DNA from 2 places in the Alteromonas sp. genome. Region 1 is predicted to be linked to the other one. Evidence: predicted binding sites of a transcription regulator. Region 1 holds the regulator's gene; the other holds the start of a gene.

Region 1 (7,657 bases):
CGGATTTTTCATTGATACTCTGGCACGGTACTCAGGTTGCATTAAAAATCGTGCTCGTAGCCCGCAACGTCTTTCAGTTGATACGGCTCGTCATACAATTTTAAGTCTGTTTTGCCTGCCTGCCCCGTTACCTGACCGATACAGGTAGCCTTTACACCTGTGCTGGCCAGAGACGTTTCCAGATTGCCACGCTGCTCTTCGTTTACAGTGAACACCAGTTCATAATCATCACCGGCAGTCAGCGCATATCGGTAGGCATCCTGTGCACCCACACAATTGAACAAGGCCGAAGACACGGGTAAGCGGTCTACGTGCAAAGTTGCACCGCAATTTGATGCTTTCAGAATGTGATTTAAATCAGCCAGCAGGCCGTCTGACACATCAATACAGGAAGAGGCAATGCGTCGCAGTGCCGCTCCGACAGCTACACGCGGAGTGGGATACAAATGACGTTTAACCAGAAACTCCCTGTCTTCCTCTTTGGCTTCACGTGACCCTTTGAGAATATCCAGACCCGCGCCGGCATCACCGGTAGTGCCGGTAACATATATCCAGTCGCCGGGTCTCGCCGTGCTGCGCTTCAATGCAGCTTCAGGAGGAATGAAACCCTGTGCAGTGATAGTCATCGCCAGAGGACCGCGTACCGTATCACCGCCAATGAGCTGCACAGAATAGTATCTGGTGAGCTCATACAGGCCACTGGCAAATTCTTCCATCCAGGCTTCGTCCACATGAGACATAGACAGGGAAAGAGAAATCCAGGCTGGCTCTGCACCCATTGCGGCGAGATCGCTGAGATTAACAGCAACTGCTTTATAGGCTACGGATCTGGCAGGCGCATCTTTAAGGAAATGCACGCCGGACACCAGTGTATCAGTGGTAATGGCGAGCTGCTGATTTGCAGGAACAGACGTAACAGCACAGTCATCACCGATGCCGACGATTACGTCTTTTCGTTGATGGCCGCCATTTGCAAAGTAACGGCCAATAAGATCAAATTCTTTCACGTTTTACCGGTTAATTCAGTGTCGTCGTGTCATTACGTACAGGTACGTAAATAGATCGCTGTTAACGCTCGTGCTGACGTAACGTCTTCACCGCTTTATCTAACGCACCATTGATAAACTTATGGCTTTCTTCGGCACCAAAAGATTTAGCAAGTTCAATGGCTTCGTTAATAATTACGCGATAAGGCACGTCCATGCGCTCAGTTAATTCATAGGTAGCAATACGCAGAATCGCTTTTTCGATAGGATCCAGTTCTTCCGGTAAACGGCCAAGGTATGGCTTAATTTTTACGTCTAATGCTTCTGCATTTTCCGCAACACCGCGCAACATGGCCTGGAAATACACCATGTCGACTTTCTGCATATCGTTACTGGTCGCAAGTGATAACTCCACCTGGGCGATATCGTTCTTGCTCATTTGCCATGAATAAACACCCTGAAGGGCAAGTTCTCTGGCTTTATGACGTGCGGATACTTTCACGTAACCCCCGGTTAAAGATCGTTAAGCGCTGAAACAACGTTCACCATCTCAAGGGCACCCAGTGCAGCTTCTGCACCTTTGTTCCCCGCTTTGGTACCGGAACGCTCAATAGCCTGTTCGATAGAATCTGTAGTGATAACACCGAAAGAAACCGGAATACCATACTCCAGTGATACCTGCGCCAGACCTTTGTTACACTCACCGGCAACAAAATCAAAGTGAGGCGTACCACCGCGGATCACCGCACCTAAAGCGATAATCGCATCGAACTGGCCTTTTTCTGCCAGTTTTTTTGCTGCTACAGGTAATTCATATGCACCCGGCACGCGAACCAGTGTGATGTCATTGTCGCTGACTTCACCGTGACGCTCTAACGTATCCAGCGCACCTTCAAGCAAGCTTTCTACAACAAAACTGTTGAAACGTGACACAACAATCGCGAATTTCTTGCCTGTCGCGCGAATATTACCTTCAATTACCTGCATGGTATTCCACCCCTATGAAAAAACGGCGCGCAGTATAGCATAACTGCGCGCAAACTAAATCGAATGTTCACGAATTACACGGGAACTAATTATGAATGTATTCCACCACATCCAGTCCGAAGCCGGACAACGCGTGGTATTTGACCGGCTTGCTGAGCAAACGCATTTTTTTGACGCCCATAGTCGCCAGAATCTGACTGCCAACACCTACTGTACGTGACGAACCGGTCCAGGTTTTTCCTTCAGGCTTTTCACCGCGGTCTTCTGCAGCAAATTGTCTGACCTGCCCTTCCAGGTCTTCTTCTTTACCCAGCACCACCAGCACACCACCTTCGTCTGCAATGCGCTTCATGGCATCAGGTAAGGTCATGGTGCGGTTTATCGCGCGGGTAGAACCCAGTAAATCGCTCAGAGTATTATGCAAGTGAACACGCACAAGTGTAGGTGTTTCCGGGTCAATGTCACCTTTCTTCAGCGCAAAGTGAATCTGATTATCGATAACATCTTTAAAGGTATGCAGTTCAAACTCACCATATTCCGTAGGCAGGCTGCACTGGGCAACTTTCTCTATAGTGGTTTCGTTCAGATTGCGATATTCAATCAGATCCGCAATTGTGCCGATTTTTATATCGTATTTTTCGGCGAATTTTTCGAGCTCAGGACGACGGGCCATGGTGCCGTCTTCATTGAGGATCTCGACAATAACAGCAGCTGGCTCACAGCCACCAAGACGGGCAAGATCGACGCTTGCTTCGGTATGACCTGCACGGTTCAGCACACCGCCTTCTTTAGCAATTAACGGAAAAATGTGGCCCGGCTGCACAATGTCAGTTGCTTTAGCATCTTTACCTACCGCGGCCAGAATCGTGGTCGCGCGGTCTGCAGCAGAAATACCGGTGGTTACGCCACGGGCTGCTTCAATGGAAACGGTAAAGGCGGTATGAAATTGTGCGCCGTTTTTATCTACCATCAGCGGTAAATTCAAACGTTCACAGCGCTCCTGCGTCATGGGCAGGCATACCAGGCCGCGGGCATGAGTAACCATAAAGTTAATCGCTTCCGGCGTCACATGCTCAGCGGCCATGATGATATCGCCTTCATTCTCGCGATCTTCATCGTCCATCAGGATAACCATTTTACCCTGACGGATATCTTCAATTATTTCAGCTGTGGTGTTGAGTGCCATAATTTCACTTATGTAGGGTTATTTTCTAAGAAAACCATTTTCGGCCAGGAAGGCCATACTAATGTCTTTTTTGGTGGTCTTTTCTGCTGCCTTGTCACCCATCATCAGGCGTTCCAGATAGCGGGCAACCACGTCTACTTCCAGATTGACCCGGCTGCCGGCTTTATACGTGCCGATCACCGTTTCCTGAAGGGTGTGAGGGATGATCCACAACATTAATTCATTGCCATCCACCTCATTCACAGTCAGGCTGACGCCGTCCACCGTGATACTGCCTTTATGGGCAATATACTTTGCTAACTCAGTGGGGGCAGAAATCCAGATTTCAATGTAAGTGCTGTGTTTAACAATCTTTTTTACTTCACCAACGCCGTCCACATGGCCGGATACAATATGACCACCGAAGCGATCTGTGGGGCGCATGGCTTTTTCCAGATTCACGGTACTGCCGGGTTTATAATTGGCAAAACCGGTGTAACGGATGGTTTCGGCTGACACGTCAGCACAATAATAATCTGTACCGAAGTCGGTTACTGTGAGACAGACACCGTTTGTGGCAATACTGTCGCCAAGGGCCACATCAGACATATCCAGCTTTTCTGACGACACAGTCAGCTTGATGTCTTCGCCCCGGTGATCAAGAGACTGAATCGTCCCCAGGGCCTGAATAATTCCGGTAAACATCGTATACCCTCTACAAAAGCGTTACTTAATTATATCGTATGACAAGCGGATATCAGGGCCGGTTTGCCGTACGTCAGTCAGTGACAGTACCGGCGTTTCATCCAGCGACACAAATTCATCCAGCGTGAGCATGCTTTGTGCTTTGTCACCTAACAGTTTGGACGCCTGATACACCACAAGCCGGTCAACTTCACCGGCAGTAAACAATGCACCGGCAAGACCCGGGCCGGCTTCCACCCACACATCATTAATTTGTCTTTCTCCCAGCTTCTCCATGAGCTGAGACAGGTCTATGTAATTGCCACGCATAGATACGGCCAGTGCCGGGACACTGGTTTGCGGCGCAACTGGCTGACCGGTTACCCGCAGGGTTTTATGTCCGTCTGTGAATAATTGCAAATCGTCCGGCAACCGGTTGTGGCTGTCTATCACGACCCTGAGCGGCTGCCTTACCGGCGAGACAGGGTAATCAGAAAAGTTGGCTTCATTTTCCCTGACCAGCAAAGACGGATTGTCGGCCAGTGCAGTGCCACTGCCGGTTAAAATGGCACAACTGGCAGCACGGTGTAATTGCACATCGCGGCGGGATTCAGCACTGGTGATCCACTGGCTGACGCCGTTAGACAAGGCTATTTTGCCATCAAGACTGATACCCAGTTTCACCGTTACCCGCGGTTTGCCTGATATCATGCGTTTGATAAATCCGGGGTTCAATGCTGCCGATTCGGCCGCCAGAACATCAGACACCACATCAATGCCGGCATCCTGAAGTTTTTTTATACCCCGGCCGCTCACCTGAGGGTTCGGATCAGTCATGGCGATAACCACCCGGCTGACACCAGCCTCCACTAACGCATCGGCGCAGGGAGGTGTTCGCCCGAAGTGACTGCAGGGCTCAAGTGTGACATAAGCCGTACCGCCACGGGCCTTATCGCCTGCTTCACGAAGAGCATGCACTTCCGCATGGGGTGTGCCGGCCTGTATATGGTAACCCTGTCCAGCTAAGTCGCCGTTACTGTCAAGAATAATGCAACCGACACGGGGATTCGGAGATGTGGTGAACTGACCCTGCGTGGCCAGTCTGATGGCTTTCGCCATCCAGGCGTAGTCCTGAGAAATGGAAACAACTGACGTGGTTTTCATGGCGGTTATCAGTCTCCTAAACGGGCAATTTCCTCACCAAACTCACGAATATCTTCAAATGAACGGTACACTGACGCAAACCGCACATATGCGACTTTGTCGAGCACCTTCAGTGCATCCATAATCAGATTACCGAGGAATTCACTGGAAACTTCCCGTTCACCGGTAGCACGCAATGCAGACTTCAGCGACAAAATCACTTCTTCCACTTTCTCCGTGCTCACAGGGCGCTTTTCCAGTGCCCGCTGCAACCCGGCGCGTAGCTTATCTTCATTGAACGGCTCTCTGGAACCATCCCGTTTAATGACTCTCGGCATCACTAATTCAGCACTTTCAAAGGTAGTAAAGCGCTCGTGACAGATAACACATTCGCGACGGCGACGTACCTGATGCCCTTCTGCCACCAGACGGGAATCGATAACTTTGGTTTCCTGTGCCGAACAAAACGGGCAAAACATAGCAGGTCCTTTTAACAACAAAGCCGCCAGGCAGCACAGGCTGCTCTGACGGCATCAACTCTTACTAACTAAGAGCGGGGAATTTCATACTGATAAAGCGGCTTACCCGTAAACCGGGAATGCTTTACACAGTTCTACAACTTCACCTTTAACACGCTCAACAACACTTTCATCACCCATGTTGTCCAGAATGTCGCAGATCCAGGTCGCAACCTGTTTCGCCTGCTCTTCTTTAAAGCCACGACGGGTAATCGCCGGACTACCGATACGCAGACCACTGGTCACGAACGGTGAACGTGGATCTTTTGGTACAGAGTTTTTGTTTACAGTGATGTTTGCACGGCCAAGCGCGGCATCAGCGTCTTTACCTGTGATATCTTTCTTAATCAGATCCAGCAGGAACAGGTGATTTTCAGTACCGCCTGACACTACGTCGTAACCACGCTCCAGTACCACTTCAACCATGGCTTTTGCGTTTTTAACAACCTGCTGCTGATATTCTTTAAATTCAGGCTGAAGGGCTTCTTTGAACGCTACCGCTTTAGCTGCAATAACGTGACACAGAGGACCACCCTGGTTGCCCGGGAATACAGAACTGTTCAGCTTCTTGTAGATGTCTTCGTCGCCACAGGCAGACAGGATCAGACCACTACGTGGACCCGCAAGGGTTTTGTGAGTCGTGGTAGTCACTACGTGTGCGTGAGCCAGCGGGCTCGGATATACACCGGCAGCAATCAGACCGGCAACGTGTGCCATGTCGACCAGCAGGTACGCACCTATTTTGTCTGCGATCTCACGGAAACGGGCCCAGTCAACCACTTTTGAATAGGCAGAGAAACCACCGATAATCATCTTAGGCTTGTGCTCTAAGGCCAGTGCTTCAACCTGCTCGTAATCGATTTCGCCGGTTTCTTCATTCAGACCATACTGTACCGCATTGTAGGTTTTACCTGAGAAGTTTACGTGAGAACCGTGAGTTAAGTGACCGCCTTCAGACAGACTCATACCCAGAACAGTATCACCGGCATTAATTAGAGCCATAAACGCAGCAGCGTTGGCCTGAGAGCCTGCGTGGGGCTGAACGTTGGCGTACTCAGCACCAAACAGTTGCTTAGCACGGTCAATCGCCAGTTGCTCTACCACGTCTACATGCTCACAACCACCATAGTAACGCTTACCGGGATAACCTTCTGCGTACTTATTCGTTAACTGAGAGCCTTGCGCCTCCATGACACGTGGACTGCAATAGTTTTCTGATGCGATGAGCTCAATGTGATGCTCCTGACGCTCAGCTTCTTTGGCCATGGCATCTGCCAGTTCCGGATCGTAATCCGCAATAGTCATATCGCGAGGTAACATGAAGGCTCCTTACTCTGCGTTTTATGGACAGCTAAAAAATGAGGGGCATATTTTAGTCATTTTAAGCCGCATGTATACTGCTTTATGCCCGTTTCGTTTATATCCGCAGCGGCAGCATTTCTTAACACTGCCCTGTCGCTTATACGCCGCGGCCTGCGGCCATATATAACGTTTAATTACAATTCAGAAAGATTTAACCTTTTTCCAGCGCTTTCACACGGTTAAAGAGATCATCGATCTGACGGGTCCGTACAGTCACTTTACGCCAGTCGCGGTTTTTCATGGCCGGCTGACCGGATGAATAAACGCCGGACTCGGTAATATCCTGCACAATCATGGTATAACCGGTTACCTGCACATTATCGCAAATGCTGATATGTCCATTCACACCACAGCCTCCGCCAAGTATGACGTATTTGCCGATATGACAACTGCCTGCAATGCCTGTAGCGCCGCAAATACAGGAGTGATCACCAATGATACAGTTGTGTCCTACCTGTACCTGGTTATCGATAATCACATTCTTACCGATGATGGTATCTTCCATAGCGCCACGGTCGATGCTGCTTGAAGCACCAATTTGGGAATCATCACCAATCTGCACACTGCCGGTTTGCGGAATGGGCAGCCATGTTCCTTGGTCGTTTGCGTATCCAAAACCTGCCGCACCAATAACGGTCTGGCTGTGAATAGTCACCCGCTTACCAATCACAATATCGTGATACACGGTGACGTTGGGATAAATTGTCGAACCCTCACCAATTTTCGTGCCTTTACCAATCACGGTATTTGCGCCGATTCTAACGTTATCACCCAGCATGACATTATCTTCAATAATGACATTGTGACCCAGC
Region 2 (7,657 bases), on a different contig from region 1:
GATGAGCCACTTTCACTTTCAGAAACAACTATCCGCTACGGTATCATCTATGGCGTATTGTCCGGTGCCATCGCATCGGGTTTGGGTTATGCTTTGTGGTACGCTGTACTCCCTAAAATAGCGGCGACTAATGCCGCCACTTTACAACTCAGTGTACCGGTAATTGCCATCTTGATGGGCTGGGTATTTTTATCTGAAAGCCTTAACACAAGAATCATTATTGCCAGTGCTGCAATCATTGGTGGTATTGTACTGGTAATAAGAAAATGGCGCTGACCGGCAGGTTTTATAAATTATACATCTTCACATCGCCCGGTGAGCCGGTGTAGCCATACGTTGCATAATTTGTATCGCCGATGAAATAAACGAAGTAGGGGTCGGTATATCCGGACAGATTTCCTGACGCACTGCTTTTGAGATACGCACATACTTCAGCACTGGCGTCAGCGTAGTAAACCGTGTTCCAGCCTTTGGCGAGAGGTGAGTTGAAATCATTCATCACATTGACTGGCTGAGGGTCAGAAAAAATCTGATTCCACACTTCGGCGCATCCCGCGCTGTTGCTGGTTGAACCTGTCGGCCAGCCCTCAGAATTAAATGTGACTGATTGTCCGTTTATGGAAATAGGGGATGTTTGTCTTATCTGATATTTGGTATGTAACAGTGTCAGGCCTGATTTAAAACCACCCATCATGGAGTGGGTGACAGCGTCATCAGCATCACCCGAAAAGTCAATAAAGCGGGGGGCCGCAGTGACCGCAAGTATACCTAAGATCACAATTACGATGACCAGCTCAATCAGGGTAAATCCCTTTGTATTCAGGTTAGATTTCAACATGTTCTTTGCTACGGTTATTTTGTCAGGGTAATCCTGGATGAAAGAGTTTTATCCGGCAATAAATTTCTTATATTCACGGTTATGCTGTAAGGCATGCCGGTATTTAATCGAATAAGCATAGAATGATTTTTACACTGCAACCAGGAATCTGTGTCCGGGCTCTCTTATCCCGCTTGTTTAGGAAAAACAGGCATTCAAAACGCTTTCTAACCGACGAAAAATCGCGGAAAATAGAGACTTTCCACTTCTGATCGGACCCGCTGGTCTGATTTACTAATACAGGGAACCGCCATGCCTAAGGCAAGTGAAATTAAAAAGAATAACACCATCATTTTTGACGGTAAGACATGTATTGTCAGAGATATTGATCGTTCTGTACCACAGGGCCGTGCAGGCGGCAGCATTTATCGTATGCGTATGTACGATGTGGTAAGCGGTGCAAAATATGATGAAACATTTAAGGACTCTGACATGCTGGAAATGGCCGATTTAGTGCGCCGTCCAGCTATGTTCTCTTACATCGACGGCGATGAATATGTATTCATGGATAAAGAAGACTATACGCCTTACCATCTGAATAAAGACAGTATTGCTGATGAAGCTTTGTTCATTAACGAAGAAACTGACGGTATTCAGGTTCTGGTAGTGAGCGAAGTGCCGGTAGCTCTTGATTTACCCATGAGTGTTGAACTGGAAGTGGTAGAAACTGACCCTTCCATTAAGGGAGCCTCTGCGACGTCCCGTACCAAACCCGCTACTTTGTCTACCGGTCTGGTTGTTCAGGTGCCGGAGTACATCAGTACCGGCGAGTGGATCAAAATCAACACGGAAGAACGTAAGTTTCAGAGCCGTGCCGATAAGCACTGACAGCATACGTTTCAGCAGCCATAAAACTCAGGTGGCTGTTGTCACCTCTTAATATTGTGTTATTTTTAACCAGTCCTGCAGGTGTTGATTGCCCGCAGGATTAACATCAGTACACACTCAACTGCGTAAAAGGAAAGACATATGAAAATGACAAAACAACTCTCATCATTACTATGCATTGGTCTGTTTACCTGCGTGCTTGGCGCATGTAGCGAAGAAAAACAGGAACAGGCTGAAGACTCAATGACTAAAGCCAAAAGTGCCGCCAGCAGTGCATTTGATGATGCAAAAAATGCAGCATCTGATCTGGCAGATAAGACAGAGGAATTTGCTGAAGATGCAGCAGATAAGGCGGAAGACTGGACTGACGATGCTAAAGATAAAGCAGAAGAGTGGGCCGACGATGCCGGTAATGCTATTGAAGACGGCTGTGAAAAAATGAAAGATAAAATGGATCTGGAAGATAAGGATTGCTAAAGATTCATTCCTGATAATGCGTAAAGTCAGGTAAGTTAAAGCGGAACATCTATTTTGATGTTTGTTGCCGGCTTACAGCAACAGGGCAGTATTTCATCGTCGTCAATAAAGGCGAGGGGGTCTGTGGTATATTCCACCGACCCTTCTATCAATTTAGTCCGGCAGGCTCCGCAGAAACCGTCGCGGCAATGATAATGACAAGCCACACCTGCGGATTCCAAAGATTCCAGCAGTGTTTTATCCGGTACGGCATCAACACACTCCGCATCGACAATATCGATACGAAGTGTGGATTCAGGTTTTCCCATTAACGGGGAAGGTAGGAATTACAATTCAAAATCGGCGAAGTCATCTTCGCTGACTGAAGAGTCAATCTGACCTACCAGATAGGAACTGATCTCTGATTCCTGAGGCGCAACCTGTACGTTATCTGAGTTCAGGTAGTTGTTCATCCACGGCAGTGGATTACTTTTCACTTCGTATGGTGCGTCAAAGCCAATAGCGGTCATACGCTGATTCGCGATGTATTCCACGTACTGACACAGAATTTCCTTATTCATACCGATCATTGAGCCGTTCTTGAACAGGTAATCAGCCCATTCCTTCTCCTGTTCAACAGCGCTGATGAAGATCTGGCGTGCCTCTTCATGGCACTCCGCGGCGATTTCTGCCATCTCAGGATCGTCCTTGCCTCTGGCCCACAGGTTCAGCACGTGCTGAGTAGAGGACAGGTGCAGGTTTTCATCACGGGCAATCAGACGGATAATTTTTGCGTTACCTTCCATCAGCTCACGCTCAGCAAACGCGAAGGTGCAGGCAAAGGACACATAGAAGCGCACCGCTTCCAGGGCATTAACTGAATTCATGCACAAGTACATTTTCTTCTTCAGAACACGCATGTTCACTTCGTATACTTCGCCGTCGACGGTATGAACGCCTTCACCTTGTGTCTGCCACAACTGTGTGTGAAAAATCAGATCATCGTAGTATCTGGAAATATCAGCAGCACGGCGCTTGATTTGCTCGTTAACCACGATGTCTTCAAAAATTGCACTTGGATCGGAAAACAGGTTACGAAGAATATGAGTGTAAGAACGGGAGTGAATCGTCTCAAAGAAAGACCAGGTTTCAATCCAGGTTTCCAGTTCCGGTAATGACACGATGGGCAGGAATGCAATATTCGGACTGCGGCCCTGAACGGAATCCAGCAAGGTTTGATATTTCAGGTTAGAAATAAAAATGTGCTGCTCAGGCTCTGTGAGTTTCTGGAAGTCTACACGGTCACGCGTAACGTCAACTTCTTCCGGTCGCCAGAAGAAACTGATTTGTTTTTCAATGAGTTTTTCGAAAATGCTGTGCTTCTGCTGATCGTAACGGGCTACGTTAACAGGATTACCGAAAAACATAGGCTCGACGAGAGGATTGACGCTTTGTTGATTAAACGTTGTGTATTTCATAACTACGATAGTACTCAGAACAGATTTATCAGTTAAAAACGGAAGAAACCAGGGCAAGCCCTGGTTTATCGTTAAATTTTACATGCACCGCCGGCACAGTCGTCGTCTTCTTCAATCACAGCGGTTTGCGCTTGTGGTTGAGGTTTCGCCTGGCCTTGTTTGACTTCCATAGAGCTGGTGTCGGTGTTACCGTCACGGGTGTTATGATAATACAGTGTCTTCACACCCAGCTTGTATGAGGTCAGCAGATCTTTGAGCAGCAACTTCATCGGTACCTTACCGCTTTCATATTTGCCCGGATCGTAACTGGTGTTAGCAGAAATAGTCTGGTCAACGAATTTCTGCATAATGCCAACCAGTTGCAGGTAACCGTCATTGGACGGAATATCCCACAGCAGTTCATAGGCATCTTTCAGATTTTCATATTCAGGGACAACTTGCTTCAGTACACCATCTTTACTTGATTTAATGCTGATATGACCACGGGGCGGCTCGATACCATTGGTTGCATTGGAAATCTGCGAAGACGTTTCAGACGGCATCAGTGCAGACAGCGTAGAATTACGTAGCCCGTGCTCCATCATTTCAGCGCGCAGGCCTTCCCAGTCCATGTGTAAAGGTTCGTTACAAATGGCGTCCAAATCTTTTTTGTAGGTATCGATAGGCAGAATACCTTTAGAGTAGGTGGTCTCATTAAATTTAGGACACGCACCTTTCTCTTTTGCCAGATTCACAGATGCTTTCAATAAATGATACTGCATCGCTTCAAACGTATGGTGAATAAGCGGATTTGCGCTGAAGTCAGAATACTTCACGCCGTTCTTCGCAAGATAATAAGCGAAGTTGATAACACCTATACCCAGCGTACGACGATTCATAGTGGCATGGTATGCCGCCGGAACCGGGTAATCCTGATAGTCGAGCAGGCTGTCCAGTGCACGCACAGCAAGGTCGGATAATTCTTCGAATTCATCCAGAGATTTGATCGCACCTAAGTTGAACGCTGACAGCGTACACAGTGCAATTTCGCCATTTTCGTCGTTTACGTGCTCCAGCGGCTTGGTCGGCAGCGCGATTTCAAGACACAGGTTGCTCTGACGGACAGGGGCGACAGCCGGGTCAAACGGGCTGTGAGTATTACAGTGGTCAACGTTTTGCAGGTAGATGCGGCCGGTTGAAGCACGTTCCTGCATAAACAGACTGAACAGTTCCATAGCTTTAATTTGCTTCTTACGAATGGAGTCATCCTGTTCGTATTTCACATACAGCTCTTCGAACTTGTTCTGATCAGCAAAGAAAGCATCGTACAGACCGGGTACATCAGACGGGCTGAACAGTGTGATGTAGCCGTCTTTCATCATACGCTGATACATCAGCTTGTTGAATTGCACGCCGTAGTCGAGATGACGTACGCGGTTTTCTTCAACACCACGGTTATTTTTCAATACCAGCAGTGATTCAACTTCCATGTGCCACAGCGGGTAGAACAACGTCGCTGCACCACCACGAACACCGCCCTGAGAGCAGCTTTTTACTGCAGTCTGGAAGTACTTGTAGAAAGGAATACAACCGGTGTGGAAAGCTTCACCACCACGGATTGGACTACCCAGTGCACGAATGCGACCAGCGTTTACACCAATACCGGCACGCTGACTCACGTATTTTACGATGGCGCTGGCGGTGGCGTTGATAGAATCCAGACTATCACCGGTTTCAATCAGTACGCATGAACTGAACTGACGGGTAGGGGTACGCACACCGGACATAATCGGTGTAGGCAGAGAAATCTTGAAAGTCGATGTTGCATCGTAAAAACGACGAACATAGTCAAGACGGGTTTCTTTCGGGTAGTCAGCAAACAGGCAGGCTGCTACCAGAACATACAGGAACTGGGCACTTTCATAGATGTCGCCGGTAACACGGTTTTGTACCAGATACTTACCTTCAAGCTGCTTAACAGCAGCATAACTGAAGGTCATATCACGCCAGTGATCGATGAAATCATCCATCGCCTCAAATTCAGCTTGCGTGTAGTCAGACAACAGGTGCTCGTCATACTTACCCTGTTCAACCATCTTTTTAACATGATCAAACAATTTAGGCGGCTCAAACTGACCATATGCTTTTTTACGCAGGTGGAAGATAGCCAGACGGGCTGCAAGATACTGATAATCAGGCGCATCTGTTGAAATAAGATCGGCTGCAGACTTGATCAATGTCTCGTGGATTTCGCCGGTCTTGATACCATCGTAAAATTGGATCTGAGCTTTGATTTCTACCTGAGAAACAGAAACGTTATTTAACCCTTCTGCTGCCCACGTGATCACTTTATGGATCTTATCTAACTCAATGACTTCTTTTTCGCCATTGCGTTTAGTGACATACAAGTTGTTGTTCATTTGTACTGGCCGTTAGTTTGTTAGCGCATGAAGCAAGAGTTGGCACCCTTTTCATCTTTATAAAATTGAATTTGCTAAGCCTTGAAAGCTTGATCCAGCAGAGATCCCTTACTGCCTGGCGGGATCCCGTGTTTTTGTACTACTTTATTGTTCTAAAACACCCGTCGGACAAGACACAAGATAGTGAGGTTTGCGTGGTTTTGCAACCCAATATCTGGTGGTTTATCCAGCGATCAAAACGGTCCCTGAAAAAGGTTAGTGGTAACTCACCTATGAGCGGCACGACTAAGCCAAATCAGACAGATGCAACCATTTTTTACTTTTTTTGATCGCCGGTTAAAAAGTTTTAATCGCTCAAAGCGGGTTGGTTACAAATACGACATATAGCGTAATATTTATTCTTAAATACTATATATAGTGTTTGCTACAGGCTTTTTTGCGTATGGACGATGTAGTTCACATCGATGTTTCTGTCCGATAAGTAGAACTGGCGGCTTAGCGGATCCATATGCAGACCTGTGGTGTTTCTGGCAAACAGATCAACCTTATCGGTCATTGCCATTAATTCTGAAGGCTTAATGAAACGGGCATGCTGATGCGTGCCTTTTGGTACCAGCTTGAGGATATATTCGGCACCAACGATGCCCATCAGCCAGGATTTCACATTTCTGTTTAAAGTAGACAGAAATACATGGCCACCGGGCTTAACCAGCCTGGCGCAGGCAGCGATGATCGATGCTGGATCAGGAACGTGCTCGAGCATTTCCATACAGGTCACCACATCAAACTCTCCGGGTCTTTGTTCTGCAAAGGCTTCTGCAGAAACACACTGATAATCAACTTTTACACCGGATTCGAGACCATGAAGTTTAGCAACCTCTAAAGAAGCAGATGCCAAATCAATACCGGTAACATCAGCACCCAGTTTAGCCATGGATTCTGCAAGAATGCCGCCGCCACAACCAATATCCAGCACTTTCTTTTCAAACAGACCATCACAGTGCTGCTGTACAAAATCAAGCCTTAACGGGTTAATTAAATGCAGAGGTTTGAATTCACTTTCGGTGTCCCACCAACGGGAGGCCAGTTCACTGAATTTGGCAATTTCTTGTTCATCGACATTCGACATACTGGTGCTCGTATTATCAGATAGAGGAGATTGATTTTGATAAATACGATACATGATCAAAGCAGTAAAAGGGACGATTTGTGTATTAAAGTGGATTAATTGCGTGAAAAGTAATCGGTTGGTAATAACAGCCCCATTTGCGGGTATTAAGCGCTACATAAATCTGTCATCCGGTGATACACTCAATGATTACTTGTAAAACCCATAATAAGAAAGCGCTGTTCTTAGCTGCATTTAAAAGTGCGTGACATTGGATACGCTTGAACTTGAATCAAGGGACATAGCAGTTTATGACTGATAACGCTAAAGAAATTCTCCCCATAAATATCGAGGAAGAGCTTAAAAACTCCTACCTTGATTATGCGATGAGCGTTATTGTCGGGCGCGCATTGCCTGACGTAAGGGACGGCCTCAAGCCGGTTCACCGCCGCGTACTCTTCGCGATGAACGAACTCAAAAACGACTTCAATAAACCGTATAAGAAATCCGC

Evidence for each region. The regulator NrdR, encoded in region 1, represses ribonucleotide reductase genes. The targets are predictions, from matches to a motif close to AAACACNANATNTNGTGTTT.
Region 2: nrdA (class 1a ribonucleoside-diphosphate reductase subunit alpha) is a predicted target of NrdR. The motif match lies at 6,242-6,261, and genes of this name have one in related genera.

Annotation. Positions count from the first base shown of each region.
Region 1 covers NZ_CFHOXV010000012.1:23,767-31,423, forward strand. Annotated here, with positions in the region: gene AC4PME_RS09230 (phosphatidylglycerophosphatase A family protein) at 1-42, opposite strand, end outside; gene thiL (thiamine-phosphate kinase) at 42-1,007, opposite strand; gene nusB (transcription antitermination factor NusB) at 1,069-1,488, opposite strand; gene ribH (6,7-dimethyl-8-ribityllumazine synthase) at 1,500-1,973, opposite strand; gene ribBA (bifunctional 3,4-dihydroxy-2-butanone-4-phosphate synthase/GTP cyclohydrolase II) at 2,059-3,159, opposite strand; gene AC4PME_RS09255 (riboflavin synthase) at 3,178-3,843, opposite strand; gene ribD (bifunctional diaminohydroxyphosphoribosylaminopyrimidine deaminase/5-amino-6-(5-phosphoribosylamino)uracil reductase RibD) at 3,865-4,986, opposite strand; gene nrdR (transcriptional regulator NrdR) at 4,995-5,444, opposite strand; gene glyA (serine hydroxymethyltransferase) at 5,547-6,803, opposite strand; gene lpxD (UDP-3-O-(3-hydroxymyristoyl)glucosamine N-acyltransferase) at 6,997-7,657, opposite strand, start outside.
Region 2 covers NZ_CFHOXV010000029.1:15,332-22,988, forward strand. Annotated here, with positions in the region: gene AC4PME_RS14630 (DMT family transporter) at 1-276, shown strand, start outside; gene AC4PME_RS14635 (type II secretion system protein) at 287-838, opposite strand; gene efpL (elongation factor P-like protein EfpL) at 1,130-1,705, shown strand; gene AC4PME_RS14645 (YtxH domain-containing protein) at 1,847-2,182, shown strand; gene yfaE (class I ribonucleotide reductase maintenance protein YfaE) at 2,218-2,490, opposite strand; gene nrdB (class Ia ribonucleoside-diphosphate reductase subunit beta) at 2,509-3,639, opposite strand; gene nrdA (class 1a ribonucleoside-diphosphate reductase subunit alpha) at 3,711-6,038, opposite strand; gene ubiG (bifunctional 2-polyprenyl-6-hydroxyphenol methylase/3-demethylubiquinol 3-O-methyltransferase UbiG) at 6,463-7,167, opposite strand; gene gyrA (DNA topoisomerase (ATP-hydrolyzing) subunit A) at 7,458-7,657, shown strand, end outside.